2 regions of the Yersinia enterocolitica subsp. enterocolitica genome follow, and region 1 is predicted to be linked to the other one. Evidence: riboswitches for the same ligand, from Rfam matches in the RefSeq annotation. Region 1 holds a riboswitch; the other holds the start of a gene.

Region 1 (15,802 bases):
GGTCGTGGGGCTTCTGCTTCATCGCACTTGTCAATGGTGGGGCTTTCTGTCATAACCATTTCGGCGACAACCTGTTGCGCAGGTTCGCTCAAGGTGGTGGCTTCAGTGGCGGCTGGCTTAATGTGTGGCGCTTGCCAATACGCCATTAGGGGATCTGCCGGACGGGCCAGCACCGCACTTGAGACCAGCCCTTGATGCAGTTGGGCAAAGGCGGCTCCGGTACTGATTGCCGCCTGAACGGAAGCCACATCACCGGTCAGACGAATTAACATCCAGCCGGAGCCGTTGGTTTTTTCTATTCCAATCAGGGTGACGGATGCCGCTTTTGCCATGACATCCGCTGCACCAATCGCCAGCGCCAGACCGCTAACTTCAAGTAAACCCAGTGACGTTTTCACGCGGTGCTCCTCTTCTTACCCTTAGGCAGAGGTCGGTAAAATGGCTTCTACATCGCTATGTGGGCGTGGGATCACATGGCAAGATTTCACTTCACCCACTGCGCTGGCCGCCGCAGAACCGGCATCAACCGCCGCTTTAACTGCGCCGACATCGCCGCGAACCATGACCGTCACCAAGCCGGAGCCGATTTTTTCGTATCCCACTAGCTGTACGTTGGCAGATTTGACCATGGCATCAGCCGCTTCGATGGCAGCGACCAGCCCTTTGGTTTCGATGAGTCCTAGTGCGTTGTTCATAGATATGAATTCCTTGTTAATTTGAGTGTGATTACTTAAACGGTAAACCTTTGACTAACCGGGCGGCGTTATTGCCCAGTCGCCGTAGTTGGTCTTCGTCTTGTGCCAGTGGCTGCCGGAACAGCGGGCTGGCGGGTGGTAAATGACGAAAATGCACGATAACTTCGTCGGCAGAACACGCCATCCCCACCAATAATGGGGAGCGGGTCGCCGCCTGCCAGGCGCGGAGAATGGCATCCGAGTCATCGTCTTGTTGCCACTGCCAGGGAATGCCTTCTTCCTCAATCCCTAGCAATACTTGGTGCCAGACCGCCTCGGGTGTTGGCGAGGTCAGGCTGATAACAATTGCGGGTGCATCTTGGGTAAAGTTCATACGTGATTCTCCCGTTGCCAGGACAGAATCAATCCGGTAGCGACCGCGTTGCGCGGGCCTTCGCTGGCGCGGATATTGCCGCGACCGGCCACCAGCTTGTAGTGAGAAAGGGCGTCGGTGACCAATTGCGGGATTTCGAAGTCCAGCGACGAGCCGCCAACCAGCACTACGAAGGGGATGTCGCGGATATTGCCGGTCGGGCTGACTTGGCGTAGGGCGCGAAGCGCATTGGTGACAAATACCCGCTCTTTAGCGCTGCGGCGGATATTGCGCACTTTTTCCAGTGCATAATCTCCCGGCAGTGGCACCAACCCTTCCGGTTTAACCACCACTAATCGGGCAAAAACTTCGGGTGGCAGCGGTTGTGGGAAGAACTGAACGCTGCCGTCTTCGTGGCGCAGGTGGAACAGACTTTCCACTTTTGCCAAGGGATATTTTTTGATGTCTTCGGCCAAATAGCGGTCTTGGAGATCCAGCTCAGAGGCGATTATCATCGTGACCATATCGCCAGCACCCGCCAGATGGGTGGCAACGATTTGACCTTGCGCATTGATGATTGAGGCATCGGTCGAACCGGCCCCTAAATCGAGGATGGCGAGTGGCCGCCGCGTTCCTGGTGTGGTCAGCGCGCCGAGTATCGCCGCTTCGGCCTCTGCCCCCCCGACCTGTACCTCAATATTCAGGTTCTTTTTGATTTCACTGGCAATATGCGCCATTTGCAAACGATCAGATTTCACCATTGAGGCGATACCCACCGCCTGTTCAAGCGAAAACTCTCCCGCCAGACCGCCGGTGACATTGACGGGCACCGCGGTGTCAACCGCCAACAAATCTTGAATGAAGATCTCACTGGTCGGTTTGTTGGTCAGTTCGGCCATGGTTTGGCGCACGTGTTCGAGCATGCCGCCGATATTGGTACCGGCTTCGCCACTGACATTGTCGAGATGTCGAAAGCTGTTGACCGCAGTCATGATGGCTTCAGCACCGGTGGCGACATCCACCCGCACCGTACGGCCATTAGCAAATAGCTCCAGATGCCCAGCCGGAATGGCGCGGGCTTTAACATCGCCCTCCGGGGTTTTCACCACCACCGCGGAGCGCGTGCCAATTAAAGCCCGCGCCACCGGAACGATGTTTTTGGTTTCTTCAGCACTCAATCCGAACACTGTGGCAATGCCATAAGGGTTAGAGAGGGTTTCAATCACCTGACCCGGCATAGCGACTTCAACCGCCGCCAACATCCCCATTGGGATACGGTCAATATGCAGCACCTCATCCACGATGGGCAGGGGGTGTGTGAGACGGTTGTTGACCAGTACACCATCATCCCGTTGCAGGATAATCGCGGTAATGCGGTATCCAGCGCCGTTAGCAGCATTGACCACGGCCGCCACATCGGCAAAATCAACTGCAGAGGGCACCACCAGAATATAAGGCTGGTTAGGGTCTCGCGTGACTAACTCATCAATCGTGATGGTCAGCCCAACGCCTAACCCCAGTCCACCGGGAGTTTTAGGGTTGTGACCGATCATGGTGGATTCAGTAATAATGGTTTCAGTTATGGTTTCCATCGCCACATCACCAATGACCGGGGTCGCCTCGTTGATGCGGATAAGATTGATATCACTTAGTGCGATACCGGCCTTTTCCACCAACATATTCAGCGCCTTAGTGATGCCAAAAATGTTGCGTTGCGTCCCTTTGATACCCGTGGTTTCGGTTAGGGTACTGGTAACAAAGTGCAACTGACCATCAGTCATGCATTGTGCCAATGCGACTTCTGTTGATGAGTTGCCGATATCTACCCCGACGATGTAATCCATATCTCTTACCTTAAGTTGCTGACAGTAACACCCCTCTGATTTAGCCGAGGTGAGCGAAGGGCCTATATGTCTAGGGGCACTCCGGCGGCTCACGCCGCTACGACCCCAACGACCTATCTCCCTTCGTTTGATATCGCCAAATTAATCGTCGCCTTTTAGCTTTTTGCGCTGGACATACAAAACGGCGGCTTCGCGCACGAAGGCGGCACAAATAGTCGCGTTGTAGGTCTGTTCCAGGTCGTCGGCAATGGCATTCAACTCTTCTTTACTGGAGCGGAATGGGCGCAGGGCGTTGTAGATATCCAGCACCTTGTCATCCGGCACCGCAGTTAGCTCAGCTGCGCGCTCAAAGTTCATTGCCAGCAGCGGGCGGCCAGCGTCTTTGGCAATGGATGCCTGAATACGCAGGATTTCCGGGGTAATACGTAAATCTTGTGAAGTAACACTGCCGTTTAAAACGTTTGCCAGCGTCAGATCATCCAGTGTTTTATTGGTGGCGGTTTTCACCCAGTCAGGGTGTTTATTCGCCAATGGATAATCAGAGACTTTGGCATCACTGCGCGAACTGGCCGCTGGAGCACAAGCGGTAGTTGGCGTTTGGCCTTGCAAGCTGTTCATCTTGCTCAGTACATCGCGAACCATGGATTCAATAGCTTCGGAATTCATTGTGTTTTCCTTTGTTAAAGCGCCACCCGGAGTTCCTGAGGATTCTTGCCGGTCACCACATATTTGGTTTCTTTAATGTGCAGAATCGCTGATTTGGCCTGATATTTTGGCCGTGCCATTTGGTCATTCAGGGTCGGAACCGGTTGTGGTGATTCCCGTTTGGCGTAGCGAGCGGCGTTTTTACCAATCAAACGATAGGTTTCCAGCGTCAGCAGTGGGGCTTGTGGGAACAGCTCCAGGTTAGAAAGTGGCGGCAGACCTTGCTGATGAATGACCGTGGTACCTTTTGACTGGATGCCAATAGAAATCCCAGAGCCACTCAGGCGGTTGCCCTCGACGGCAACAAACGCCACGTCGGAGGATTTAAAGCAGCGGATAACCCGCGCTTTTATCCCTTCCTCTTCGATACCAGCAATTAGTTCGCGCAAAATATTCTTGTGCGGAATGCCAACGATATTGGCGGTTTGCGACAAGCCAAATGCCGGGCCGACAGCAATAATCACTTCATCCTGATGGGTACCGGGGCGGGCTTCACCCACTTCAGTGAGAAAATCCCCTGACGCCACGGCAGCCGTTGCCGTAGGTTGGGTCTCTTGCTTAAAGGAGACGGTATTGCTGTCTCCCTGCATTTCCTGCAATACGCCTTCAATAATTTGGCGTAACAGTTTTTCGTTAATATCCACCATCTCGTGCACCCCTTAGCCAAGCTCATTTGGATCAAGCGCGTTTGGAATATTTTTAATTTCTTCCCAACGTGCACCTTCCAGCCGGTAACCGGTAGCTGGCCCCGCGTAGTCATTGACGTCATTCACCGCTGACAGCACCTGGTTATCGCCTTTGATGATCGCCGAGGTATGCAAGTAGTCGCCGGCGATTTTGGCTTTCTGGATGTTGAGCATGTCCTGCGCCACATCTTCAAAGCCGCCTTGCGCCAAGGCTTTCACCACTTCCAGACCGGTGCGGTTTTTGCTGATGATTTCCTGAGCGAACTTGATGTCTTCAACGATGTTACGTTCCGGCATATCTTTCGAACCGTGTGCATATGTCGCGGCAATTACTTCTTCGTCGGTAATTGGCGGTAAACCCATCCCGGCGAATACTGCTTGCAGAGCGCGCGCAGCTTTGTTGCGAATAGCCACCACGTCAGCTTCCAATACTGGACGCAGGCCACCATCGACTTTCAGGTCGCGCTGCATGACGTTGTAATCGTCAAAGTCTTCGGCATCTTCGTTGGAGCCAGCGAACATATTGTCGTAGTTCGGCACCGCGGAATAACCAGAGGAGATAAAGTCAGTACCCGGCAGGAACTGCATCAGCAGGCGAGCGGTACGGCGCATATCCGAGTGGGTAAAGGTTTGGTCGTTACTGGATGCACATTCCAGATCCAGCGCCGAACAAATCAGGTTTTCGGCCAAAATGGCGCGAATGCCTGATGGCACCGCCGATGGCACGCCGACACAACTGACGGAGCCGTTTTGCAGCCCCTGAACCCCGGCGGCTTTGGTGATATAAATACAGCGCGCTTCGAGATACAGCATGGATTTGCCTTCGGCATAGCCCATTTGCACTTCGGAGCCAGAACCGGAGGTGAAGCGCATTTTCAAACCGCGTGATGCATAAGACGAAGCGAGAAAACCTTTCGACCACGGAGTGTCATCACCGTCGGTAAATACCGGTTCAGTGCCATAAACCGAAATGGTTTCGGCATAACAGGTGTGGCCCAACATCCCTAGTTTCAGCTCAGTGGCTTCTTCCAGCGAACATTGAGTCAGCACCCCTGGGCGGCCAACTTGCGAACCGACCAACAGTGCAATGGCGTTGAATGGCGCATAACGAGCCACCGCCACCGTAGTCTCTTGCTCATCGAAACCACGGAATGCGCCTTCCGCAGCATCGGCGGCAATTTGCACTGGGTTATCTTTCACGTTGGTGACGTGCGCTTGCTGTGATGGTGTCCGACGAGCGCGCATTTTCTGCATCGACATCATCATTTCCACCACGTTCATGTGTGATACCACCTCGACGATTTTGGCGGGTGTCATGGCGGTGGTTAGCGGAACAATGGTGCGGCGCGACACATTTGGATCACACAACATATTGGCCAGCTTGATGGAATCCATCTTCATCACTTCTTCCGCATGGGCCAGATTGATACCGTAGCGGGCGATAAAGTGGTCGATCAGGTCGAAACTACTTTGTGGTTTACCGTCGAGTTCAGTCACCACACCATTAACAATCTTGATAGAAGGTTTTGGATCGTTAGGGCTTTCCATGGCAATAAAGCCTTCCTCGATCCACTCTTTGACAAAGCCGTCCTGATTAACCGGGCGTTTCGCCAACGCTTCAAATCTTTTCGATTTCATGAAACAGCCTCACTGTGGCGTCAGATATAAGAAGGGCGGTCGTTTTTCGGTTCAGCACCTAAAGTGGCTAATACCGTTTTGCCGATCTCACGAGCAGAAATCACTGCCTGACGGACTGCGCCAGAATCGCCGGAGATAACCAGAATCACTTCGTTACTAAAGCTGGTGCCTTGTGCAGGGGAGCTATAAGCCACCACATCCACATTGGCGGATTTCACCGCGGTATCAGCCATCAGAACACCAATGGAAGCCGGTGCGCCGACAATCACGCCGCAAGAACGGCCCAGCGGTGCGCCGAATGCTTTTTCCAGTGCATGGCTTGCACGCGCGCTGTATTGCAATTCGATATGACCCGCTTCATTGGCGTAAACATCACCAAATGTGCGGTCTAACTCTTTCAGCGCCACTTCAACGGCACGCTTCACGTCGGAAACATCATCACCACCGAAGATAATGAGCGAGCCATGACCGGCACCGCCTTTGGTATCGCGTGGTAATTCAATGCTGACCACTTCGGTATTGGTGGCTTTTACTGCTTCATCGGCGGCCATAATGTGCGGGCCAGCACCGGTGCGAGCGCCCAAAATACCAATGGAGCGATAGCGTTTTTCCAGCTTCATTGCGTCCAACAGGGCGCTGTCGACGTTGGCGATCACCAGTCCGACCGTGTCACCGATCGCGGTTCCAACAAATTCCGTTAAACTGCAAGTTTTCTCAGCCATAGCCGTATCTCGTTGTTTATAGGATGGTTGTGCATGGGATGGTTGTGCAGAAGACGCCGGAGCGTGTTCACTGACTTTTGCTATCACCTGCGCCATGATTTGGTCGACCAGGTCATTGCTTTTCATTAGCTATTTCCCTTTGGTAAGTTTCCCTTGGGAAGAAAGGCCTCAACATCGGTATGTGGCCGTGGGATCACATGGGTTGATTTCACTTCACCTATGTTGGCAGCCGCGATAGCGCCTGCATCAGTGGCCGCCTTAACCGCTCCGACATCACCACGGACGATGACAGTGACCAGACCGGAGCCAATTTTTTCGTAGCCTACCAACGTCACATTGGCCGATTTCACCATGGTGTCAGCAGCCTCGATGGCTGCAACCAACCCTTTGGTTTCCACCATTCCTAGTGCTTCTTGTTGCATATATACCTCGACGAATATCAGGTGCCCTTACCCGTCATACTTCAAGCTGCATGTGCGTTGGCTGCTTCGTTCACCCCAGTCACTGACTTATGTAAGTTCCTGGGGATTTACTCAATTGCCGCTTTCCTGCAACTCGAATTATTTAGGGTATTGCTTTGGCTTGAATTGCCATATTCAAAAATAATGTTGTTATATTCAGTAATAACGTTGTCAGGTTCGTGCTGAGATTGAATATACAAACAAGCAATGAAAAAGAATGGCTGTATTGAATTTACTGGCGGGAATGGTTAGTGACGAAATAACAAATTATTGTCATGAGTTCATTTAACTGATTATTTTATAAGTCTATTTATTAATGGATAGGTGATAATAATTGGTTTTTGCATATTCATAATTACAATTAAGTCAGTGACAATCCCTATTTTCTTTGGTACTCACGCACGTGAATATAAAGATGGAAGCTGGCTCACATTAAAATAGAAATTGCGAGCTTGATAACAATAACGGAAAGAATAAATGACAAGAAAGTCACATTATTGAATTAGACAATAAGTTGCTTGTTTACAGGGTGTTGAGGGGAGTATGGGCCAGATAATAGCAATAATTTGCTATAGGAACTCTATTTTTTTGTTTAATTAATGGCTAATCACGACAACACTTTCATTTTCCGTCTCTTTATAGTGGTTGAGTCAAGGGCCGTGCATTACTGAAACACAATGTATTCATCATAATAACTTCAAGCAGGGTAACCCTATGAACGACTCGCTCAAAGCTCAGTGTGTGGCAGAATTTCTTGGCACCGGGCTGTTTTTGTTTTTTGGTATTAGTTGCTTGGCGGCGATGAAAGTGGCCGGTGCCAGTTTTGGTTTGTGGGAAATCTGTATTGTTTGGGGGCTGGGGATTTCACTGGCGGTTTATCTGACCGCGGGTATTTCCGGTGCTCACCTCAATCCCGCGATTACCATTGCTTTATGGCTGTTTGCCTGTTTCCCCGCGCGCAAAGTCATTCCCTACAGCATTGCACAGATTGCCGGTGCTTTTGGTGGTGCGGCGCTGTCTTATATGTTGTATCACAACTTATTTACTGATTTTGAAACCGCCCATCAGATGGTACGTGGCAGTCTGGAAAGTCTACAACTGGCCAGTATTTTCAGTACGTTCCCCTCACCGGCTATCAGTGTATGGCAAGCCGCATTTGTTGAAATCATTATTACCTCCATTCTGATGGGGCTGATTATGGCGTTGACGGATGATGGTAATGGGGTGCCGCGTGGTGCATTAGGGCCGCTATTGATTGGTATCCTGGTGGCGGTGATAGGGGCTTCAACCGGGCCATTAACCGGTTTTGCCATGAACCCCGCGCGTGATTTTGGCCCTAAATTATTTACCTTCTTTGCCGGCTGGGGAAAAATCTCCATGACTGGTGGGCGTGATATCCCTTATTTCATTATCCCGATTGTCGCCCCTATTATTGGTGCTTGCCTCGGTGCGGCGGTTTATCGCTTCTTCATTGGCAAAAACCTGCCTTGCAATACTTGTAAATTAGAGGATGAGAAAGCCAGTTTATAAATCAAATGAGTTTCCTCATCTTGAATCTATGAAACGAGATGAGGAAATTTCGTGATCTATTCTGGTTAATCGACTGATTATCGTCCCCTGTTGATTATGACTCTGGTAAGGTGAATTGTTATTTTCCTTCATTTTGCCAGGGTCTAAACCTTCACAGGGAAATAGGTTTTCCACTTGCTGATAGGAATGTAAATACAACAAATTAGTAACACATGGTTTATTACAGGGATGATTTATAGCAACAAACGAAACTTAATAACAATAAATTAAAATTAACTGAGAGGTTTTATCATGATTTCTGCCAGTTCTCTAAACTCAGAGCTCATAAATAAAATCGCGCAGGATTTTGCTCAGGCCACAGGGCTGGCCGTGGTGGTAGTGAATATTCACGGCGAAGAGATTTCTGATCTTTTTAACTTTACGCCATTTTGTCAGTTGATGCGCCAGGACCCGGTGAACCATCTCCGTTGCCGAATGAGTGATCGTTGCGGGGGCCTTGAAGCCTCAAAATCCAATGAGCCTTGTATTTATCGCTGCCACGCTGGGTTAACTGATTTCTCTATTCCGCTGGTCATTGCCGGTCATTTAGTGGGTTTTGTGTTATGCGGCCAGGTGCGGTTGCACTCAGATGTTTATCTGATTGATATACTTAATGTGGATAATCACTGGCAGCAGAATCCGGCACTGATGGATGAGTTCCACAATGTGCCTGTTATGGATTTTTCACGGGTGATTGCATCGGCAGATTTATTGAAGTTGATTGTTGAGAATTGCCTCAAAAAACATCTCAATTTTGTGGTGATCAACGACAACATGGGCAGCAAAGAACCGGGCAGAATACGACCGGTTCACCCCCATGACAGCAAAATGAAGAAAGCACTGCGTTATATTGATACGCATTTATCGGAAGAACTACGGCTGGAAGAAGTGGCGGCTAAGGTATATCTCAGCCCGTACTACTTCAGCAAATTGTTTAAAAAATATCAGGGCATCGGATTTAATGCCTGGGTCAATCAGCAGCGGATGGCCAATGCCAGAGAGATGTTACAACACAGCGATTGGAGCATTGCCAGCATTGCCAAGAATCTGGGTTTTTCCCAGACCAGCTATTTCTGCAAAGTGTTCCGTCAGACCTACAACGTGACACCGCAGGTATTTCGCTCACTTTCTTCTGAACGCAGCGAAATGGAATGACAGTTATTGATCTAATATCAATTGGTCATGCTGTTCATTCAAGTTTGTCTATTTTAATATCCAGTGTGATATTGAAAATACAAAATAAATAATGACAATTTTTTGCTATTTTTTTAAACGATATTTTTTCATTTAACTTGTTGTTTTTAAGTGGTTATCGTCTGTTTTTATGACAATTATTTGTTGTAATGATACAAAAAAATAACTCGCAAAAAATGAAATTAACCATTTTTTATGAACAGAAAAGCGTATATTAATTTCAAGAAAGCCGACCAGACTACTAATTAATAAATGCTCTGTTATAACAGTGTAAATAAAGAGATAAATTAAATAACGAAATAAGAAACTAAATAACAGAATCTACTGTACTTAAATACTGAAACAGGTATGTCGTGGATAACACGATTGGGAAGGGGGTGTAAATCCCCCGCAGCCCCCGCTGCTGTGATGCTGACGAACCCGCTGAGACCACTGATCCATAGGATTGGGAAGGTAGCGGGGGAGAGTGACGCTAAGCCAGAAGACCAGCCAAATCAGTAAAGAGTTTCAACTCCTTCGGTGGGAAGCGGGTTGTCATCAGATGCGCGCAGCGGTGACGTTGCGCAAATGCACCTTTTTGACACTGCATATCCCGCTTGAAATGGCGGGATTTTTTATGCAATGCTCAGGTAAACAAGCATTTATCATCGCAGGAACCGGCAGCGGCTGTGGTAAAACCACTGTGACGCTGGGTATTTTGCGGGCGCTGATGGCGCGCGGATTGTCGGTGCAGCCGTTCAAAGTTGGGCCGGACTACCTGGATACTGGTTGGCATACCGCCGTCAGTGGTGTGACGTCACGTAATCTTGATGCTTTTATGTTGCCGCCCGCCACCCTTAATGGGTTGTATAACCAGCATATGCGCCATGCCGATGTAGCGGTGATTGAAGGTGTCATGGGGTTGTATGACGGCTACGGCACTGACCCCGATTATTGCAGCAGTGCAGCGATGGCGAAGCAATTAGGCTGCCCGGTTATCTTGCTGGTGGATGGTAAAGCGGTGTCGACATCCGTTGCCGCAACCGTGCTGGGCTTTAGCCAATTTGACCCCAAGCTGACGATTGCCGGTGTGATTGTTAACCGCGTCAATTCAGAAAATCACTATCAACTTATCCGCCATGCTATCGAACGTTATTGCGGCATTCCGGTTTTGGGCCGCTTGCCGGTCATGGACGATGTTGCCTTGCCATCACGCCATTTGGGGCTGATCCCGGCACAAGAGCGAGGCGGTGCACTATCCAAACAGCCCGATAACTCACCGTGCTGGCAACAATTGGCCCAGCAGGTCGAAGCCTTTATCGATCTGGACCGATTGTTGACCCTGACTTCAAGCACCCAACGCCCTGTTGGAACCCCTCCCGCGTTACCTTCTCAAGCTTTGGCTGACGGGCTGATATTGGCCTTAGCCGAAGATGAAGCTTTTAATTTTTACTACCCCGATAACCTTGATTTGCTGGAGCAAGCAGGCGTGCGCATCCAGCGTTTCAGCCCGCTGCATGACCGCCATCTGCCGGCTTGTCAGATGATTTATCTGGGCGGAGGGTATCCGGAGATCCATAGCCGCGCATTAGCAGAAAATACCGCGATGCATGCGGCGTTACAGCAAGCCCACCGCCAGCAAATCCCGATGTATGCCGAATGTGGTGGCTTGATGTATTTGGGGGATGCTCTGACGGATGAAAGCGGACAGCGCCATCGGATGGTGGGAGTTTTGGCCGGAGAAAGCCGAATGGGAAAACGCCTGACTCGCTTTGGTTACTGTCAGGCCGAGGCCCGCAGCGACACATTATTAGCCGCGTCTGGCGAAATTCTACGCGGTCATGAGTTCCATTACTCTGATTTTACCAGCCCACTGACACCCGTTTTTGATAGCAGTAAATGGCGCGATGGCGAAGTTATTCAGCGCTGGCACAGTGGCTATCAAGTGCAACGGACTCAGGCCAGTTATCTGCATATTCACTTTGCTCAGCGCCCCGGATTATTGGACGGCTGGCTGACTGCTGCCCGGAGTGTGCTATGACCCTGAGCGCGTGGTTTGTGGCTTTTCTGCTGGACCATTGGCTTGGCGACCCGCCGCGTTGGCCGCATCCGGTGCGCTGGATGGGTAATCTGATCACGCTGTTGCAGAGAGCCATTCGCACCCTGTGTCATAGCGAGTGGGCACTCAAATGGGGGGGGGCGGTGCTGTGGTTACTGGTGGTGGGTATCACCTGGCTCGTCAGCTGGGGGTTTTTATGGCTGATGACAGAGATTAATCCGTGGCTTGGCTGGTTAGCGCAAGTGTGGATGATTTACACCTTACTGGCCGGACGCTGCTTGAGTGACGCGGCATTAGCGGTTTTTGATGCGCTACAACACGGAACCCTGGCGCAAAGTCGCGAAAAGCTGTCATGGATTGTTGGGCGTGATACTTCGCAATTGGAGAAACCACAAATCACTCGTGCGGTGGTCGAGACCGTGGCCGAAAACAGCGTTGATGGCGTGATTGCACCGCTGTTCTTCCTGATGCTGGGGGGCGCGCCGCTGGCAATGGCTTATAAAGCAGTCAATACCCTTGATTCGATGGTGGGATATAAAACGCCGAAATATCGCGCAATTGGTTATGTCTCTGCCCGTATGGATGATGCTGCCAATTGGCTTCCTGCACGCCTCAGCTGATTGTTACTCAGTATCGCAGCCTGGTTGATTCAGGCCGATTACCGTCAGGCGTTGCGCATTGGTTGGCGCGACCGTTATCAACACTCCAGCCCGAACTGCGCCTGGCCGGAAGCCACGGTGGCGGGAGCGTTGGGTATTCGCCTGGGCGGCCCGAATGATTACTTTGGTGAGCGGGTGGAGAAGCCGTGGATCGGCGATGAGCGGCGTGAAATCGCTCTGAGTGATATTCCCCGCAGCATTCATTTGATGATGATGGCGTCGCTATTGGCCCTGTTATTGTTCGCTCTGACTCATCTGCTGTTGGTCGGTATTTAACCAGGATAACCTCATGAACTATATAAAAAACCCGCAGGAAATCGAGAAAAATAGCTTCGTTATCATTGGCGATATTATCGCCGCTGAGCGGCCAGAGATTCGGTTTGCCAGTGCAATGCATGAAGCGGTTGTCAAGCGGGTTATCCACACCACAGCGGATTTTGACTGGCTGGATATTCTGCATTTTTCACCGGATGTGCTGACCCGCATTGCCGAGGGGCTACGTCGAGGATGCACGCTGTACACCGACACGACTATGGCGATGTCGGGCATTAACAAAACACTGTTAAAGCAGATGGGATGCGAGTGTCGCTGTTATATCAGTGATCCGCGGGTGGTGGAGAGTGCGCCGGTACAGGGGATTACCCGCTCGATGGCCGCGGTAGATGTGGCGTTGGCGGAACCGGGCGAAAAACTGTTTGTATTCGGTAATGCGCCGACGGCGTTATTCCGTTTGTTAGAACGGCAAGTGTCCCCAGTGGCGGTCATCGGCGTGCCGGTGGGGTTTGTTGGTGCGGCGGAATCCAAAGATGCGTTGGTGGCAAGTGGTTTGCCGTGTATTGCCGCGCTGGGGCGTAAAGGGGGCAGTAATGTGGCGGCAGCCATTATTAACGCCATCCTCTATCAATTACAAAGGACGCAGTTGCGAGGGGCATTATGAGTGACGTTATTGCGAATGACGGCGCGGCACTGCAAAACCAGCAATTAGACAGCATTTGGCACAACGGCAAGCAATACCGTAAAGGCTATACCACCGGTTCCTGTGCCACGGCGGCGGCCAAAGTGGCGGCGCTGATGGTGTTGCGTCAGCAAGTGATTGATCAAATTTCTATTGTGACGCCTTCCGGCATCACCTTGTGTCTGAATGTTGAGCAGCCGTTGATTGAAGGTCAGCAAGCCACCGCCGCAATCCGCAAAGATGGCGGCGATGATATTGATGCTACCCACGGCATGCTGATTTTTGCCCGCGTGACCCTCACCACACAGACCGACATTACTCTGCGAGGCGGCGAAGGAGTGGGAACCGTTACTCGCAAAGGGATTGGGTTGCCGGTCGGCAGCAGCGCCATTAACCGCACTCCGCGCCAAACCATCGAAGCTGCTGTGCGTGAAGTCATCGGCCCATTGCGTGGCGCAGAAGTCGAAATCTTTGCGCCGGAAGGCGAGGAGCGAGCGAAGAAAACCTACAACGGGCGGCTGGGGATTCTGGGCGGGATTTCCATCATTGGTACCACCGGTATTGTGACGCCGATGTCAGAAGAGAGCTGGAAACGCTCATTGGCGCTGGAGCTGGAAATGAAGCGGGCAGCAGGTGTTGATCGCGTCATTTTGGTGCCGGGTAATCACGGCGAGCGCTTTGTCCGCGACCACCTGGGGCTGGATAGCCAACGGGTGGTCACCATGAGTAATTTTGTCGGCTATATGCTGCAAGAAACCGTGCGCTTGGGGTTCCGCCACGTTCTGTTAGTTGGGCATCCGGGCAAATTGGTCAAAGTGGCCGCCGGTATCTTCCATACCCACAGCCATATTGCTGATGGACGTATGGAGACGCTGGTGGCGCATTTGGCTTTAATGGGTGCGCCCCATGCGCTATTACTTAAAGTTAATCAGTGTGATACCACGGAAGCGGCAATGGAGTTAATTGCCGAGCAGGGTTGGCAAGGGGTGTATGCGCGTATCGCGCAGCGCATCTGCGAGCGCATTGCGGAGATGATGCGCTTCTCGGTTAACCCGCCCCAGTGTGATGCCATTTTATTCTCTTTTGATAATCAGGTGCTAGGTAGCAACCGGCCACTGGATGAGATTGTGGAGGCGTTACGATGATTACGGTGGTGGGGATTGGCCCCGGTGATGCTGATTATCTGACACCCGCAGCTCGACGGGCTATCGATCGCGCCGAGGTACTGGTTGGCGGTAAGCGCCATCTGGCGACATTGAGCAGCGATAGTAAAGAGTCGCGCTTGTTAGATGCTGATCTATTAGGGCTATTGGAGTGGCTGGATAGCAATAAGCATCGCGCCATTGTGGTGCTGGCCTCGGGAGATCCTTTGCTGTATGGCATCGGCAAATTGCTGGCAGCAAACTTCAGCGCTGAGGAGTTGCATATCGTTCCCGGCATTAGCGCGATTCAATATTTGTGCGCCAAAGCGGCACTGGATATGAACGACCTCTTTCTTACCAGCAGTCATGGTCGTGAACCCGATTTTGACTGGATCTTCCAGCACGACAAAGTGGCGATGGTGACCGACGGCATTATTGGCCCAAGAGCTATTGCCGATGCGCTACAGCAACGTGGCCTGTCCCGTACCTTGATTATTGGTGAAAACCTCTCGCAACCCAATGAACGAATTTATCGCCTGCCAGCAAAGCAAGTGGCGGCCCGCTATGACATGAATGTGGTGGTGATCCTCAATGAAAGATGAGCTGTTCCTACGTGGGCAAAAAGTCCCGATGACCAAAGAAGCGGTGCGAGTATTGGCACTGGAACGGCTGAGTTTGTCGGGTGCCGCTCACTTGATTGATGTGGGGGCGGGTACTGGCAGTGTGGCATTGGAAGCGGCTTTGCGTTTTCCTGATTTACGGGTGACGGCGATTGAACGGAATCCGGTAGCACTTGAGTTGATTAATGAAAACCGCCAGCGGCTAGGGTGTCGCAAGGTAGACATTATTGCCGGAGTCGCTCCTTTACCTTTATCCGATAAAGCCGATGCCATTTTTATTGGCGGCAGCGGTGGCCATCTGACTGACCTTATCGACTGGTCATTGATGATGTTAAATCCTGGGGGCCGCTTGGTATTGACCTTTATTTTGCTCAATAACCTCAATGAAGCATTAAGCCATTTACAGACCTGCGTCGTTAGCGAGCTGGATTGTGTGCAATTGCAACTCTCCACTCTGACCCCTCTGGGTCGCGGGCACTATTTTAAACCGAATAATCCTACTTATCTGATTTCCTGCCACAA
Region 2 (15,802 bases), 3.1 Mb from region 1:
CGTCGTTTGTCTGACCGGAACCCCCATCAGAGCCGCTGAAACACTGTTACCCCCAATGGCGTAAACGTTATGACCAAAGCGGGTACGATGGGCCAGCAAAATACCAAACGCCACAACCAATAGCATAATCAAGGCAAGCAGTGTAAATCGTCCACCACCGGGAACTTTCCAGGCATAATTTGCCAACGTGCTATAGATCGGGTGATCAATGGGAATTGACTCTTCAGACACAATAAAGCTCATGCCTCGGACAAAAAACATCCCAGCAAGAGTGATGATAAATGCGGGGAGTTTCAGGGAATCAATAATCCAACCCATGAACGCTCCAAACATCGCCCCCATCACTAAAACAATGGCGAAAGCATACATTGGGTGAATGCCATAAGTGCCGATTAGTTTTGCCAATAGCACACCAGTAAATGCAATAACTGAACCGACAGATAAATCAATGCCGCCGGATAAAATAACAAAGGTCATGCCCACAGCAACAATGCCTAAAAAAGCATTATCAGTCAGTAAGTCACACCAAACTCGGGTGGAAGAAAAACTGGGAAATTGACTGAGACAAAAGGCATATCCCAGAATAAAAACGGCGATAGTAATCAGCAAAGGAATATTACGCTTTAACATTATTTTCGCCTCCGGAAGATATGGCTCAATGAGATCATCGGTGACTGCACCACCAATACGGCTAACACCACAATGGCTTTAAGAACCAGATTGAATTCCGGTTGGTAGCCAGAAAGCAAAATTCCAGTATTCATACCCTGAATAATCAAAGCGCCAATCACAGAAAGCAAAAGGTTAAAACGCCCGCCCATCAAGGATGCACCGCCAATGACCACCGCCAAAATAGCATCCAACTCCAACCATAAACCGGCATTATTGGCATCTGCGCCACGGATATCGGCGGTCACGATAATGCCTGCAACTGCCGCACAGACACCACAAATGACATATACCGAAATCAGCACCAAACGGGTACTTACCCCTGCATTACGTGCTGAACGCAGGTTGATACCAACAGACTCAATAAACAACCCCAGTGCCGTTTTGCGCGTCAATAGCCACACAATAATCAGCATACTAAATGCGATAACCACAGACATTGGCATATACATCAAGGTGCTGCTGCCTAACTCTGCCAACCCACCGCTATCAAATGTGACAATCTGGCCTTCGGTGATTAATTGAGCTATACCTCGCCCTGCAACCATTAACATCAAGGTGGCAACAATCGGTTGAATCTGCAACACCGCGACTAAAAACCCATTCCATAATCCACACAACGCCCCGACGGCGAGTGCGGCAACCAACACAGTGAAGAAAGGGTGACCAGCACTGGTAAGTGTCGCTGCGGTAGCACCGGCAATGGCCATCACCGCTCCAACTGATAAATCGATGCCTCCGGTTGCGATCACTAACGTCATTCCCAGTGCCAATAACGCAACGGGCGCACCTCGGTTTAAGATATCAATCACACTGCCAAACAGCCGTCCATCCTGGATATGAATTGAGAAAAAGTGTGGAGCTACCAAACTATCAATCAATAAAATGACTATCAGAGCACCAAACTGCGTGGCACCTTTTGGCAAGACCCATTTAACTTTGCGCGGCCTTTGCGGCATAGATAGGCTCCTGTTTCCCATGAGGTAACTCCTTATTGCACCGCGATCGCCTGCATGATGGCAGGAACAGAAATCTCATCGTGACCAAGTTGTGCAATATGACGACGATCTCGCAAAACAATGACGCGATCGGCGTAACCAGCCAATTCCTCTAATTCGGAAGAGATAATTAATAGCGCCAGCCCCTCATTGCACAGCTTTTCAATTAAGCGAATAATCTCTGCATGCGCTCCCACATCAATGCCTCGGGTCGGTTCATCTAAAATCAAAAAGCGAGGTTTTGTGGCCAACCAGCGGGCTAATAATACTTTTTGCTGGTTTCCACCAGAGAGATATTGAATTTGCTGCTCAGGGCCTGGAGTGCGGATACCTAATTGCTGGATAAAATCCTCTGCAATTTGGGTTTGTTCACGTATGGAAATTGGCCTCAACCACCCGCGCTGGGCCTGTAGGGCCAAAATAATGTTTTCTCGTACCGTCGCGGCCCCCACAATGCCGTCAGTTTTACGATCTTCTGGGCAATAACCAAAACCATATCTCGACGCTTTTCGTGGCGTTCTAATCTTAACCGGCTTGCCCTGAATTTTGGCTTCGCCAGTATCAGGTGTGGTGACACCGAAAATTAACTGTGCAGTTTCCGTGCGACCCGAGCCTAATAGCCCGGCCAGACCGACAATTTCCCCCGGAGAAACAGATAAATCGAAGTTCTCCACGACACCTCGCCGACTATAGTTTTTGAATTCAACTAATGGGTTGCTTACCGCAATATTATGTTCACCACGTTTTAATAATTGTTCATCAAAGCTATGGCCTAACATCATCTGAACCAATTCAATGCGAGGAAGTTCTGTAGTGTTTTTTGTGCCGACGAGCTTGCCATTACGCAAAACAGTAATACGGTCACTGATCCGATAAACTTGATCGAGGAAGTGAGTCACGAAAACCATACCAATACCCTGATCACGCAACTGTCGCAAAATATCCAATAACATACTGACTTCTTTAGCATCCAAACTTGCCGTCGGCTCATCCAGAATCAATACCTTAGCGGATAGATCAACTGCCCGAGCAATCGCAACAATCTGTTGTATTGCAATAGAGAAATCAGCCAAAGGCCGCTGAACATCCAGCTCCAGACCATAGCCTTTCAGTAATTTTGTTGCTTGCTGATTCATCGCGCGATGATCAATTAATCCCCAACGCAATGGTTCACGGCCAATAAATAGATTTGCTGCAATAGAGATATTGGGGAGTAAATTGACCTCTTGATAAACTGTACCAATACCCATTTTTTGGGCATCTGCTGTATCAATAGGACAAATGGCTACACTATCTAAATAGACTTCGCCGGCGGCCCGTTTATAGACCCCGGTTAATGCTTTAATTAACGTCGATTTTCCTGCGCCATTCTCGCCCAGCAAAGCCACAACTTCACCACGCTGCAAAGAGAAATCAACAGAATCCAATGCCTTAACACCAGGAAATTCAACTGACAAGCCACGGACTTCTAGCAGTGTTTCCATCAGATGTACCCATGTTCAAAAACGACTCAGATATTGCCCAAATACAGGTGACGAAAGCAGGCGGGACAAATCCCGCCTTTTAAATCAATAACCCAGGCTCTTCTTGGATTCATATTCCTGTTTAGCCGTATCGGGCTGTAATAAACGTGATTCGGTCTGTATAAACTTAGGTGGTTGAGTGCCATCTTTCTTCAATGCAATTAATGCATCAAAAGCTGGGCCGGCCATATTCGGTGTTAATTCAACGGTGGCATTCGCTTCACCACTGCTCATTGCTTTGAAGATATCTGGAACACCATCGATAGAAACAATTTTGATTTCGGAGCCAGGCTTCAAGCCCGCTTCTTTAATAGCTTGAATGGCACCAATTGCCATATCATCGTTATGTGCATAAACGGCGCAGATATTTTTGCCGTTTTGCTCTGCTTTGATAAAGCTTTCCATAACCTCTTTGCCTTTACTGCGTGTGAAATCCCCTGATTGAGATCGAATTATTTTCACATTCGGTGCAGAAGCAATTCCATCAGCAAAACCTTTTTTGCGGTTAATGGCCACACTGGAACCGACAGTGCCTTGGAGTTCAACCACATTACAGGGTTTGCCTGCCACATCTTTCAACAACCATTCACCTGCAACCTTACCTTCATATACACTGTCCGAAGCCACTGCCGCTGTATATAAAGAGGGGTCATTCACCTCAATCATACGATCAAGCAGGAATACGGGGATTTTGGCTTCTTTTGCTTCCTGTAACACTGGCGTCCAACCGGTTGCCACCACAGGAGCAATAAAAATGGCATCAACACCCTGAGCAATAAATGATCTGACCGCTTTGATTTGGTTTTCTTGTTTTTGCTGGGCATCCGCGATTTTTAATGTTATTCCGCGTTTCTCCGCTTCTTGTTTAGAAACCTTAGTCTCCGCAGAACGCCAACCGGACTCGGAACCTATTTGAGAAAACCCCACGACTAACGGAGCTGCCTGGACTGCACTACACATTGCTGCTGTCACAGCAGCTGCTAACAGTAAACGCCTGTACATATTTATCTCCTCACTTGCCATCGTCGAGCCGCTGACTCATTACTATTCTAAAGAACAGTTCATATAATCATTCAGAACATTGATTGCGCTGAATTTCGGCCAATTTGCAGATAATGTTGTTCTCAAGATACATGATGTTTTCTAAGGTGAGCTTCCTGATAGATAAAATGTTAATTAGTTTTAGTACATTTTGTGAAAGTAATAATGAGCAGCGTCACACCATAGAATAACAATCATTTTGTACATAAATTCAGCTGAATAGGCATGGATTGGGAACGTTACCTTTCTATAGGGCAGCAGGATTTTAATGAAAAAAATGACTAATAAGAGTGGTTAGTGAAGTAATGGGGATTTGTGAGTTGGCAGGATAAATGGAGATTTCTGATGTGAAATTCAAATAGATGTTAGCTAAAACGGGGGATAATACGCAAAAAGAGTTAGATAATATGTATGAAAATCGAACTAAACGATTATTTCGACATAAAAAAACCCCTCGCTTTCGCGAAGGGTTATTTATATGGCAGGGGCGGAGAGACTCGAACTCGCGACACCCGGTTTTGGAGACCGGTGCTCTACCAACTGAGCTACGCCCCTAAATAACGCTTAACATTATGCCTGCTAAAATAAGCAGGCATAATTTAAATAAGTGGCGGAACGGACGGGGCTCGAACCCGCGACCCCCTGCGTGACAGGCAGGTATTCTAACCAACTGAACTACCGCTCCACCGATTCTTTTACGTGTATCTTCCTGATACCCATCCTTTACAGGACCAGCGCTCCTCGCTGTGCAAAACCGCTCATCGCGATTTTGTCAGTTACCAGATGTCATTCTGATAACTCGTGTTTGATGCCTGGCAGTGTCCTACTCTCGCATGGGGAGACCCCACACTACCATCGGCGCTACGGCGTTTCACTTCTGAGTTCGGCATGGATTCAGGTGGGTCCACCGCGCTATGGCCGCCAGGCAAATTCTGTCTAAACTAACCCGCTATGCAATCTTTCACACAGCCAGCCAGCCCAATCTCGGAACATTCGCTGAAAATCAATATCTATCTCTCAAATACAAAACACCTTTGGTGTTGTAAGGTTAAGCCTCACGGATCATTAGTACTGGTTAGCTCAATGCATCGCTGCACTTACACACCCAGCCTATCAACGTCATAGTCTTTAACGTTCCTTCAGGGGGCTTAAAGCCCCAGGGAAGACTCATCTCGAGGCAAGTTTCCCGCTTAGATGCTTTCAGCGGTTATCTCTTCCGAATTTAGCTACCGGGCAATGCCATTGGCATGACAACCCGAACACCAGTGATTCGTCCACTCCGGTCCTCTCGTACTAGGAGCAGCCCCTCTCAATCTTCCAACGCCCACGGCAGATAGGGACCGAACTGTCTCACGACGTTCTAAACCCAGCTCGCGTACCACTTTAAATGGCGAACAGCCATACCCTTGGGACCTACTTCAGCCCCAGGATGTGATGAGCCGACATCGAGGTGCCAAACACCGCCGTCGATATGAACTCTTGGGCGGTATCAGCCTGTTATCCCCGGAGTACCTTTTATCCGTTGAGCGATGGCCCTTCCATTCAGAACCACCGGATCACTAAGACCTACTTTCGTACCTGCTCGAGCCGTCACTCTCGCAGTCAAGCTAGCTTATGCCTTTGCACTAACCTCACGATGTCCGACCGTGATTAGCTAACCTTCGTGCTCCTCCGTTACTCTTTGGGAGGAGACCGCCCCAGTCAAACTACCCACCAGACACTGTCCTCACCCCAGATTATGGGGCCGAGTTAGAACATCAAACATTAAAGGGTGGTATTTCAAGGTTGGCTCCATGCAGACTGGCGTCCACACTTCGATGCCTCCCACCTATCCTACACATCAAGGCTCAATGTTCAGTGTCAAGCTATAGTAAAGGTTCACGGGGTCTTTCCGTCTTGCCGCGGGTACACTGCATCTTCACAGCGAGTTCAATTTCACTGAGTCTCGGGTGGAGACAGCCTGGCCATCATTACGCCATTCGTGCAGGTCGGAACTTACCCGACAAGGAATTTCGCTACCTTAGGACCGTTATAGTTACGGCCGCCGTTTACTGGGGCTTCGATCAAGAGCTTCGCCTTGCGGCTGACCCCATCAATTAACCTTCCAGCACCGGGCAGGCGTCACACCGTATACGTCCACTTTCGTGTTTGCACAGTGCTGTGTTTTTATTAAACAGTTGCAGCCAGCTGGTATCTGCGACTGGCTTCGGCGCCGGGAGCAAGTCCCTTTACCTAATGCCAGCGTGCCTTCTCCCGAAGTTACGGCACCATTTTGCCTAGTTCCTTCACCCGAGTTCTCTCAAGCGCCTGAGTATTCTCTACCTGACCACCTGTGTCGGTTTGGGGTACGATTTAATGTTACCTGATGCTTAGAGGCTTTTCCTGGAAGCTTGGCATCAACTACTTCACCACCGTAGTGGCTCGTCATCACACCTCAGCGTTGATAAGCAACCGGATTTACCAAGTCACTCCGCCTACATGCTTAAACCGGGACAACCGTCGCCCGGCTAGCCTAGCCTTCTCCGTCCCCCCTTCGCAGTAACACCAAGTACAGGAATATTAACCTGTTTCCCATCGACTACGCTTTTCAGCCTCGCCTTAGGGGTCGACTCACCCTGCCCCGATTAACGTTGGACAGGAACCCTTGGTCTTCCGGCGTGCGGGTTTTTCACCCGCATTATCGTTACTTATGTCAGCATTCGCACTTCTGATACCTCCAGCAACCCTCACAGGTCACCTTCAACGGCTTACAGAACGCTCCCCTACCCAACGAACGTATCCCTAAGCCAACTCGACTTTATTGGACGCATTGACGTCGCTGCGCTCCGTCAATCATTATCCACTGCCGTGAATTGTCTTGGGTGATACGTTCGCTGCCGCAGCTTCGGTGCATGGTTTAGCCCCGTTACATCTTCCGCGCAGGCCGACTCGACCAGTGAGCTATTACGCTTTCTTTAAATGATGGCTGCTTCTAAGCCAACATCCTGGCTGTCTGTGCCTTCCCACATCGTTTCCCACTTAACCATGACTTTGGGACCTTAGCTGGCGGTCTGGGTTGTTTCCCTCTTCACGACGGACGTTAGCACCCGCCGTGTGTCTCCCGTGATAACATTCTTCGGTATTCGGAGTTTGCATCGGTTTGGTAAGTCGGGATGACCCCCTAGCCGAAACAGTGCTCTACCCCCGAAGATGAGTTCACGAGGCGCTACCTAAATAGCTTTCGGGGAGAACCAGCTATCTCCCGGTTTGATTGGCCTTTCACCCCCAGCCACAAGTCATCCGCTAATTTTTCAACATTAGTCGGTTCGGTCCTCCAGTTAGTGTTACCCAACCTTCAACCTGCCCATGGCTAGATCACCGGGTTTCGGGTCTATACCTTGCAACTATTCGCCCAGTTAAGACTCGGTTTCCCTACGGCTCCCCTATTCGGTTAACCTTGCTACAAAATATAAGTCGCTGACCCATTATACAAAAGGTACGCAGTCACACCACGAAGGTGCTCCCACTGCTTGTACGTACACGGTTTCAGGTTCTATTTCACTCCCCTCGCCGGGGTTCTTTTCGCCTTTCCCTCACGGTACTGGTTCACTATCGGTCAGTCAGGAGTATTTAGCCTTGGAGGATGGTCCCCCCATATTCAGACAGGATGTCACGTGTCCCGCCCTACTCATCGAACTCACAACGTATGCATTTTTGTGTACGGGACTATCACCCTGTACCGTGCGACTTTCCAGACGCTTCCACTAACACATATGCTGATTCAGGTTCTGGGCTCCTCCCCGTTCGCTCGCCGCTACTGGGGGAATCTCGGTTGATTTCTTTTCCTCGGGGTACTTAGATGTTTCAGTTCCCCCGGTTCGCCTTGCATGGCTATGTATTCACCATGCAATAGTGCAACGAATTGCACTGGGTTTCCCCATTCGGGTATCGTCGGTTATAACGGTTCATATCACCTTACCGACGCTTTTCGCAGATTAGCACGCCCTTCATCGCCTCTGACTGCCTAGGCATCCACCGTGTACGCTTAGTCGCTTAACCTCACAACCCAAAGATGTTTCTTCTTTATTGGTGTGGCTACGAACACACTCTGCGTCGTTGTGCAGTGCGCGCAATCCTCATGAACGTAGCGTTCACTCCGGTTGCTGTGCGCTGTACGCCTTGCTGAGTATCTTCTCGCTCACACTGCAACAATGACAAACACATTGGCATTGCAATTATTTGAGAGACTCTAATACAGGTTAATCCTTATCTCAGTACTTCTACGGAGAGATAAGTTTCAGCTGTATTGTTTCAATTTTCAGCTTGTTCCAGATTGTTAAAGAGCAATATTTCACAACACACTGTGTCTTGCGACCGCAGTACATTTTGAAATAGTTTCTTTATATGGTGGAGCTAAGCGGGATCGAACCGCTGACCTCCTGCGTGCAAGGCAGGCGCTCTCCCAGCTGAGCTATAGCCCCATATAAAAAGCAAAATACCTTATCGGCATAACTCATTCTCAGACCAGGCGCAGTCACGCGACGTTTATGGGTATAAACGAGTGTGTCTGTCACACAGTATGAGGATGAGTTGGTGGGTCTGAGTGGACTTGAACCACCGACCTCACCCTTATCAGGGGTGCGCTCTAACCACCTGAGCTACAGACCCAACAAGGTACTAAAGCCCGACTAATCTCTCAGCCCGGCCTTATTTGCTCGTTACTTTCTATCAGACAATCTGTGTGGACACTACGCAATGCGTATCTGAGGTAAGGAGGTGATCCAACCGCAGGTTCCCCTACGGTTACCTTGTTACGACTTCACCCCAGTCATGAATCACAAAGTGGTAAGCGCCCTCCCGAAGGTTAAGCTACCTACTTCTTTTGCAACCCACTCCCATGGTGTGACGGGCGGTGTGTACAAGGCCCGGGAACGTATTCACCGTAGCATTCTGATCTACGATTACTAGCGATTCCGACTTCATGGAGTCGAGTTGCAGACTCCAATCCGGACTACGACAGACTTTATGTGGTCCGCTTGCTCTCGCGAGTTCGCTTCACTTTGTATCTGCCATTGTAGCACGTGTGTAGCCCTACTCGTAAGGGCCATGATGACTTGACGTCATCCCCACCTTCCTCCGGTTTATCACCGGCAGTCTCCTTTGAGTTCCCACCATTACGTGCTGGCAACAAAGGATAAGGGTTGCGCTCGTTGCGGGACTTAACCCAACATTTCACAACACGAGCTGACGACAGCCATGCAGCACCTGTCTCACGGTTCCCGAAGGCACTAAAGCATCTCTGCTAAATTCCGTGGATGTCAAGAGTAGGTAAGGTTCTTCGCGTTGCATCGAATTAAACCACATGCTCCACCGCTTGTGCGGGCCCCCGTCAATTCATTTGAGTTTTAACCTTGCGGCCGTACTCCCCAGGCGGTCGACTTAACGCGTTAGCTCCGGAAGCCACGCCTCAAGGGCACAACCTCCAAGTCGACATCGTTTACAGCGTGGACTACCAGGGTATCTAATCCTGTTTGCTCCCCACGCTTTCGCACCTGAGCGTCAGTCTTTGTCCAGGGGGCCGCCTTCGCCACCGGTATTCCTCCAGATCTCTACGCATTTCACCGCTACACCTGGAATTCTACCCCCCTCTACAAGACTCTAGCTTGCCAGTTTCAAATGCAGTTCCCACGTTAAGCGCGGGGATTTCACATCTGACTTAACAAACCGCCTGCGTGCGCTTTACGCCCAGTAATTCCGATTAACGCTTGCACCCTCCGTATTACCGCGGCTGCTGGCACGGAGTTAGCCGGTGCTTCTTCTGCGAGTAACGTCAATCCAACAACGTATTAAGTTATTGGCCTTCCTCCTCGCTGAAAGTGCTTTACAACCCGAAGGCCTTCTTCACACACGCGGCATGGCTGCATCAGGCTTGCGCCCATTGTGCAATATTCCCCACTGCTGCCTCCCGTAGGAGTCTGGACCGTGTCTCAGTTCCAGTGTGGCTGGTCATCCTCTCAGACCAGCTAGGGATCGTCGCCTAGGTGAGCCATTACCCCACCTACTAGCTAATCCCATCTGGGCACATCCGATGGCGTGAGGCCCTAAGGTCCCCCACTTTGGTCCGAAGACGTTATGCGGTATTAGCTACCGTTTCCAGTAGTTATCCCCCTCCATCAGGCAGTTTCCCAGACATTACTCACCCGTCCGCCGCTCGCCGGCAAAGTAGTAAACTACTTCCCGCTGCCGCTCGACTTGCATGTGTTAGGCCTGCCGCCAGCGTTCAATCTGAGCCATGATCAAACTCTTCAATTTAAGATTTGTTTGATTTGCTATGAGTTAACATAGCGATGCTCAAAGATTACTTTCTGCAAATATGCATTCGAACCGAAGTTCAAATGTGTACTGCTTTGGTCACTCTTCAAGACTTTGATATTGCTTCTGCCTGCCGAAACAGGCTTCGATATCGTCTTGCGAGTGCCCACACAGATTGTCTGATAAATTGTTAAAGAGCGTTCGTTACCCGTTTGCCTTGCGGCGAATCTTACGGTAACGCGGGAGGCAGATAATACGCTTTCCCGCTGAAGAGTCAAGAGTTTATTTGGTTTCTTTCGAAGTCAAACTCAATCATTTCTCTTCCTGACCCGGCGAAGTCTGTTTCGTTGTTCCCGGTCAGTGGAGGCGCATTATAGGGAGTTCCTGACAGCCTGCAACCCCTAATTTCAAAAAAAATCTCAACCGCTGATTCTTTAGTCAAAACGCCGTTAAATTGGCAGTTTTTCCAGCGATGGAAAGCCATAACCCTGCAAAACGGGCAATAAAGCGTCAGTATCCGCATTCAGTGCCATGCAATACGCGATGTTTTCTTCATCGGAAGAAATCACATTTTCTTGAGAAGAGATAAGCCAGGCAGTACGGCGAGCAATTGCAGCGCCGGAATCGACCATGCGGGTGCCTTCTGGCAACACTTGCGCTAACTCTTCAGTTAATAGAGGAAAATGGGTGCAACCTAAAACGATGGTATCTGGCGGTTCACGCATGGCGAGCCACGGATGAAGGATTTTCTTTAATGCTTCCTTCGGAACAACACCACCATGTAACTTGGTTTCCGCCAACTCCACCAGCTCAGATGATCCCAGTAACTCAATTTTGCAGTCTGTCGCAAAGCGCTCGATCAAATCCTGGGTATAAGAAGCATGAACTGTGCCACGAGTGGCCAACAGGCCGACAACACCATTACGTGTGAGCCGTACCGCAGGTTTGATGGCCGGAACCACCCCCACAACCGGGAAGGTAAAACGTTCACGTAAAGCAGGAAGGGAGACCGTACTGGCCGTGTTACAGGCGATAACCACGATAGCTAGCGGGTGGCGCTGTTGTACTGCGGTGACAATTTCCAATACGCGCTCAACAATAAATTCGCCGGACTTCTCCCCATAAGGGAACGCGACGTTGTCGAAAGCATATATATAGTGGAGATCCGGCAGCAATTGCCGAATCTCCTGATAGACAGACAGCCCGCCAACACCTGAGTCAAAAATCAGCGCTGTCGGGCGAGGAGCAGTATCAGCCTTAGAAGTTATAGCTTCCCGTGAGGTAATACTCTCGTCCAGCGGTTTTATAGCCATAAGCCGTTTCGTATTCTTTATCAAACAGGTTGGCAATTCTACCACGAACTGTTAGATGAGAAGTAACCGGATAGCCCGCTGAAACGTCTACTGTGCTGTAACTCGACAATTCACGCTGAGTCGAGCTATAAGCTGAGGTGCTATTGTCATAACGTTTACCGTAATACTGATAAGAGATATCAATATCAAGGTTAAACATCGTCCAATCTAACTGATACTTCGCCTGTTGTTTAGAACGGCGAGCTAATACCTCATTATTCAGATCATTACGCGGGTCAATGTATTGCAGCGTGACTCCGTGTGTAAATATGCCGGTAGTGAGATTACCCGTCCATTCCACACCTTTTATGGTCGCGGAATTGACATTGTAGTAATGCCCTTTGAATATTGAATTATCAAAAGAGTAATCAATCAGGTTTTCAATTTTGTTGTGATAAGCAGACAAACGCCAGTCAAGTGGCCCGGTCACCCCTTCTAAACCGGCTTCCCATTGGCGGGATTCTTCCGGTTTAAGGTCACTGTTGGATATGATGTCAAAGCGCTGCGAACCATATTGCTGCCCCAGAGACGGGGCCAGGAAGCCAGTGCCATAAGAGAGGGTCACGCGATAGTCAGGAACGAACTCCCAGCCCGCCGCGGTTTGCCATGTTTCATGCCAGCCAAATTGCTCATCCTTATCGCCACGGCCAGAAGCTTCTAATGTCACATTGCCGATTTTCTGCTGTCCGCTAAGGTATAAACCGGTGTTATCCCGCTTATAAGTATCAGAGATGGTCTGACTAGATGAGGTCAAACGCTGTTGCTGCCAGTCAAGGCCCGCGCTCAATGTTCCACTTTCAAAGCTATAAGTATTGCCCCATTGCACATTGCGCTGATCCATATTATCCAGCGTGGTAGCCACACCATAGCGGCCATATTGGCTACTAAAGTTGTAGTCTTTATATTTCTGATAGCTGCCGATTAATTGTGAAGAGTAGGCACCCGAAGCATAACGTAGCCCCGCATCATAAGTGTGGTTATAGAGCCGCTCTTCATCGCCGCTATAAGCCGGGGACGACAAACTGCCAATATCGTAATCAGAATTGTTGGTATAACCATAACCTCTGATAAAACCAGATATCTCTTGGCTGAATTGATGCTCCAACCCTGCCCAGAAGTTTTTATTGCGGAAACCATCGCGGTCGTTATCGATTGGGTTCGGTGAGTCAGGTTTGATGTTATATCCGTTGCTGGTTTGATAGCCGCCCGCTAACGTGGCCAAGGTATCGCCAAAGCGCTGGCGAACACTGCCATCATATTGCTGATAGCCTTTAGAGCCGATCCCAGCATTAATTTGCGCGCCTTCCTGGTCTGTCTGCGTAATCACGTTAATGACGCCACCAATCGCACCAGAACCATAAACAGCAGAGCGCGGCCCACGGATATATTCAACCCGCTGCACTAAGGAAATAGGGATTTGATCGAGGTTAACGCTGTTAACAATACCGGTACGTGCGAGGGGAATGCCATCAATCAATATCAGGACATGGCGGGCTTCGGTGCCACGGATATACATAGAAGAGCCCTGACCTACTCCGCCGAATTGTGCAATATCAACCCCGGGAAAGCGGCGCATCACTTCATTAAGACTTTTCGCCTGCCAGCGGTCGATATCATCGCGCGTGACCACATCGGCAGGAGCCAATACGGTCGAAACGGGTTGTTTGAAACGGCTGGCGGTAACTACCATTTCATCTTTATTACCGGTTGCGATGTTGCCTTGCGCCCATCCAGAGAATGCTGTCACAGAGAGAGCCGTGAGCAGCGTATATTTTTTTATTGTGATTGTATTTTTAGTGGTCATTAAGAAAGCATCCAAACTCAAATAGCGGATGCCGCAGAGCCATGGCCGGTAGTACGCGACGACCACGAATATTGCGACGTATACCGGCAGGTTTTCGGGCTTGGGATCTCTGTTATCTGACTATGAATAAAACAGAGCGGGCGATGACTTCCCATCCTTACGGACAGTGTCTGGTTGAAACCTATCGCCGTGACTTCCCCTTACCGCTGCGCGTCAGCTCCGGATTTACACCGGATTCCCTTTTAACTCTTAGGTGTTTAAGTAACAACTTGAGGCCGGACCGCAATGCTACGATCAAGTAAAATAGATGTCTAGACTTCCATTATTGTTACAAGGAATAAATACAACAAAACTGGACATCAGAGCCACTTTCCCTACAATCCGCAGCAATACTCCTCTTTTATTATGTCCAGACGAGAAGAAACATGACTCCTGACATCCTGCCGACTGACGGCTACGAGCACCAATTGGCGGAAAAATCTGCCCGTCTTCAGGCGATGATGTCGCCGTTTCAGGCGCCCGCTGCGGAAATATTCCGTTCTCCAGCAGAACATTACCGCATGAGAGCCGAGTTCCGCGTTTGGCATGATGAAGATGACCTGTACCACATCATGTTTGACCAACAGACCAAGCTGCGAATTCGGGTTGAGCAATTCCCTGTGGCCAGTCTGTTAATTAATCGTTTGATGAGCGCACTGATGACGGCCATCAGAGCCGAGCCGATTTTGCGGCGCAAGCTGTTCCAGATTGATTACTTATCTACCCTAAGTGGCAAGCTGCTCGCCACTTTGTTGTATCACCGTCCATTAGATGAAGAGTGGCAGCAAAAAGCGCGGGAACTGCGAGATCAATTGCGCGAGCAAGGCTTTGACCTGCAACTGATTGGTCGAGCGTCAAAAACCAAAATCATGCTGGATCACGACTATATCGACGAAGTGTTGCCAGTCGCCGGGCGCGACATGATCTATCGTCAGGTTGAGAATAGTTTCACCCAACCTAATGCGGCGGTGAATATTCATATGTTGGAATGGGCGATTGATGTCACCCAACATGCCAGCGGCGATTTATTAGAGCTGTACTGCGGCAACGGTAATTTCTCACTGGCGTTGGCGCGTAATTTTGATCGGGTATTGGCAACTGAAATTGCCAAACCGTCAGTCGCGGCGGCGCAATACAACATCGCGGCCAATCATATCGATAATGTCCAAATTATCCGGATGTCAGCGGAGGAGTTTACCCAGGCCATGCAAGGTGTACGTGAGTTTAACCGCCTGAAGGGTATTGATTTAACTAGTTACAACTGCGAGACCATTTTTGTCGATCCACCGCGCAGTGGGTTGGATGATGAAACCGTCAAATTGGTACAGGCCTACCCACGCATCCTTTATATCTCCTGTAATCCAGAAACCCTGTGTGCCAACCTTGAGCAATTGCAATACACACATAAAATCAGCCGATTAGCGCTATTTGATCAGTTCCCTTACACCCATCATATGGAATGTGGAGTTTTACTGGAAAAACGAGACTGACAAACAGCAGGAATCGAGACAAAAAAAGGGCAACGCGGTGTTGCCCTTTCTATTGGTGCAATAAATGAACAGAAAAGCTATTGCGGCTGCTGGTTATCTATATCTGTGTCGGTATCAGCATTGATGTCTGTCTGCGCTGATTTACGTGCTTTCAGTTTGAATAAGATCCAGAACACCAACACCACACTCAAAATCGAAGGAACAAAGTTAGAACCAATCGCCGGATGCTCAACCCGCACAATCGCGCTATACAATAAAATGCCAAGTAAGAAACACGCACCAGCCAGTACTGGCAGGCCTTGTGGCATGGCAAAATTGAGATAGCGCTGATGCAAACAATAAACCGCCAGGATTAATGTCAGCAGAGGAAAGACTGAAAAAGGAACAAATCTGCTGAATAACGCGTTAAATGAACCGTTTATTGCCAAACCCGTAATCAAAGCCAGCAGCAGGGTGCCGGTTTCACGGTGAGGTTGTTTTTCAGAATAAACTTGTTGTTGAGAGCAAGATTGTTTTTCCGAGGAAGATTGTTTTTTAGAGCAAGATTGTTCCATTGTTTTCCTTACCTTATTAAGCGCGGGACACAGCGAGCTTT

The links. A riboswitch is a leader RNA that binds a small molecule or an ion and turns the genes downstream of it on or off. The one in region 1 is predicted to bind cobalamin.
Positions count from the first base shown of each region.
Region 2: another riboswitch for cobalamin. It lies ahead of btuB (TonB-dependent vitamin B12 receptor BtuB); the one in region 1 lies ahead of FGL26_RS01930 (cobyrinic acid a,c-diamide synthase CobB).

Region 1 is NZ_LR590469.1:390,216-406,017, forward strand. Features, by position in the region: gene FGL26_RS01875 (BMC domain-containing protein) at 1-398, opposite strand, end outside; gene pduJ (propanediol utilization microcompartment protein PduJ) at 420-695, opposite strand; gene FGL26_RS01885 (glycerol dehydratase reactivase beta/small subunit family protein) at 727-1,068, opposite strand; gene FGL26_RS01890 (diol dehydratase reactivase subunit alpha) at 1,065-2,891, opposite strand; gene pduE (propanediol dehydratase small subunit PduE) at 3,033-3,557, opposite strand; gene FGL26_RS01900 (propanediol/glycerol family dehydratase medium subunit) at 3,572-4,240, opposite strand; gene pduC (propanediol dehydratase large subunit PduC) at 4,256-5,920, opposite strand; gene pduB (propanediol utilization microcompartment protein PduB) at 5,941-6,768, opposite strand; gene pduA (propanediol utilization microcompartment protein PduA) at 6,768-7,064, opposite strand; gene pduF (propanediol diffusion facilitator PduF) at 7,818-8,633, shown strand; gene pocR (transcriptional regulator PocR) at 8,925-9,827, shown strand; cobalamin riboswitch at 10,194-10,374, shown strand; gene FGL26_RS01930 (cobyrinic acid a,c-diamide synthase CobB) at 10,483-11,886, shown strand; partial or broken gene cbiB (adenosylcobinamide-phosphate synthase CbiB) at 11,883-12,839, shown strand; gene FGL26_RS01940 (cobalt-precorrin-8 methylmutase) at 12,853-13,500, shown strand; gene cbiD (cobalt-precorrin-5B (C(1))-methyltransferase CbiD) at 13,497-14,663, shown strand; gene FGL26_RS01950 (cobalt-precorrin-7 (C(5))-methyltransferase) at 14,660-15,262, shown strand; gene FGL26_RS01955 (decarboxylating cobalt-precorrin-6B (C(15))-methyltransferase) at 15,252-15,802, shown strand, end outside.
Region 2 is NZ_LR590469.1:3,496,739-3,512,540, reverse strand. Features, by position in the region: gene yjfF (galactofuranose ABC transporter, permease protein YjfF) at 1-630, opposite strand, end outside; gene ytfT (galactofuranose ABC transporter, ATP-binding protein YtfT) at 630-1,649, opposite strand; gene ytfR (galactofuranose ABC transporter, ATP-binding protein YtfR) at 1,661-3,151, opposite strand; gene ytfQ (galactofuranose ABC transporter, galactofuranose-binding protein YtfQ) at 3,236-4,192, opposite strand; tRNA gene FGL26_RS16665 (tRNA-Trp) at 4,711-4,786, opposite strand; tRNA gene FGL26_RS16660 (tRNA-Asp) at 4,840-4,916, opposite strand; rRNA gene rrf (5S ribosomal RNA) at 5,042-5,157, opposite strand; rRNA gene FGL26_RS16650 (23S ribosomal RNA) at 5,276-8,269, opposite strand; tRNA gene FGL26_RS16645 (tRNA-Ala) at 8,616-8,691, opposite strand; tRNA gene FGL26_RS16640 (tRNA-Ile) at 8,802-8,878, opposite strand; rRNA gene FGL26_RS16635 (16S ribosomal RNA) at 8,980-10,522, opposite strand; gene murI (glutamate racemase) at 10,972-11,835, opposite strand; gene btuB (TonB-dependent vitamin B12 receptor BtuB) at 11,780-13,678, opposite strand; cobalamin riboswitch at 13,747-13,973, opposite strand; gene trmA (tRNA (uridine(54)-C5)-methyltransferase TrmA) at 14,104-15,207, shown strand; gene FGL26_RS16610 (YijD family membrane protein) at 15,285-15,761, opposite strand; gene fabR (HTH-type transcriptional repressor FabR) at 15,778-15,802, opposite strand, start outside.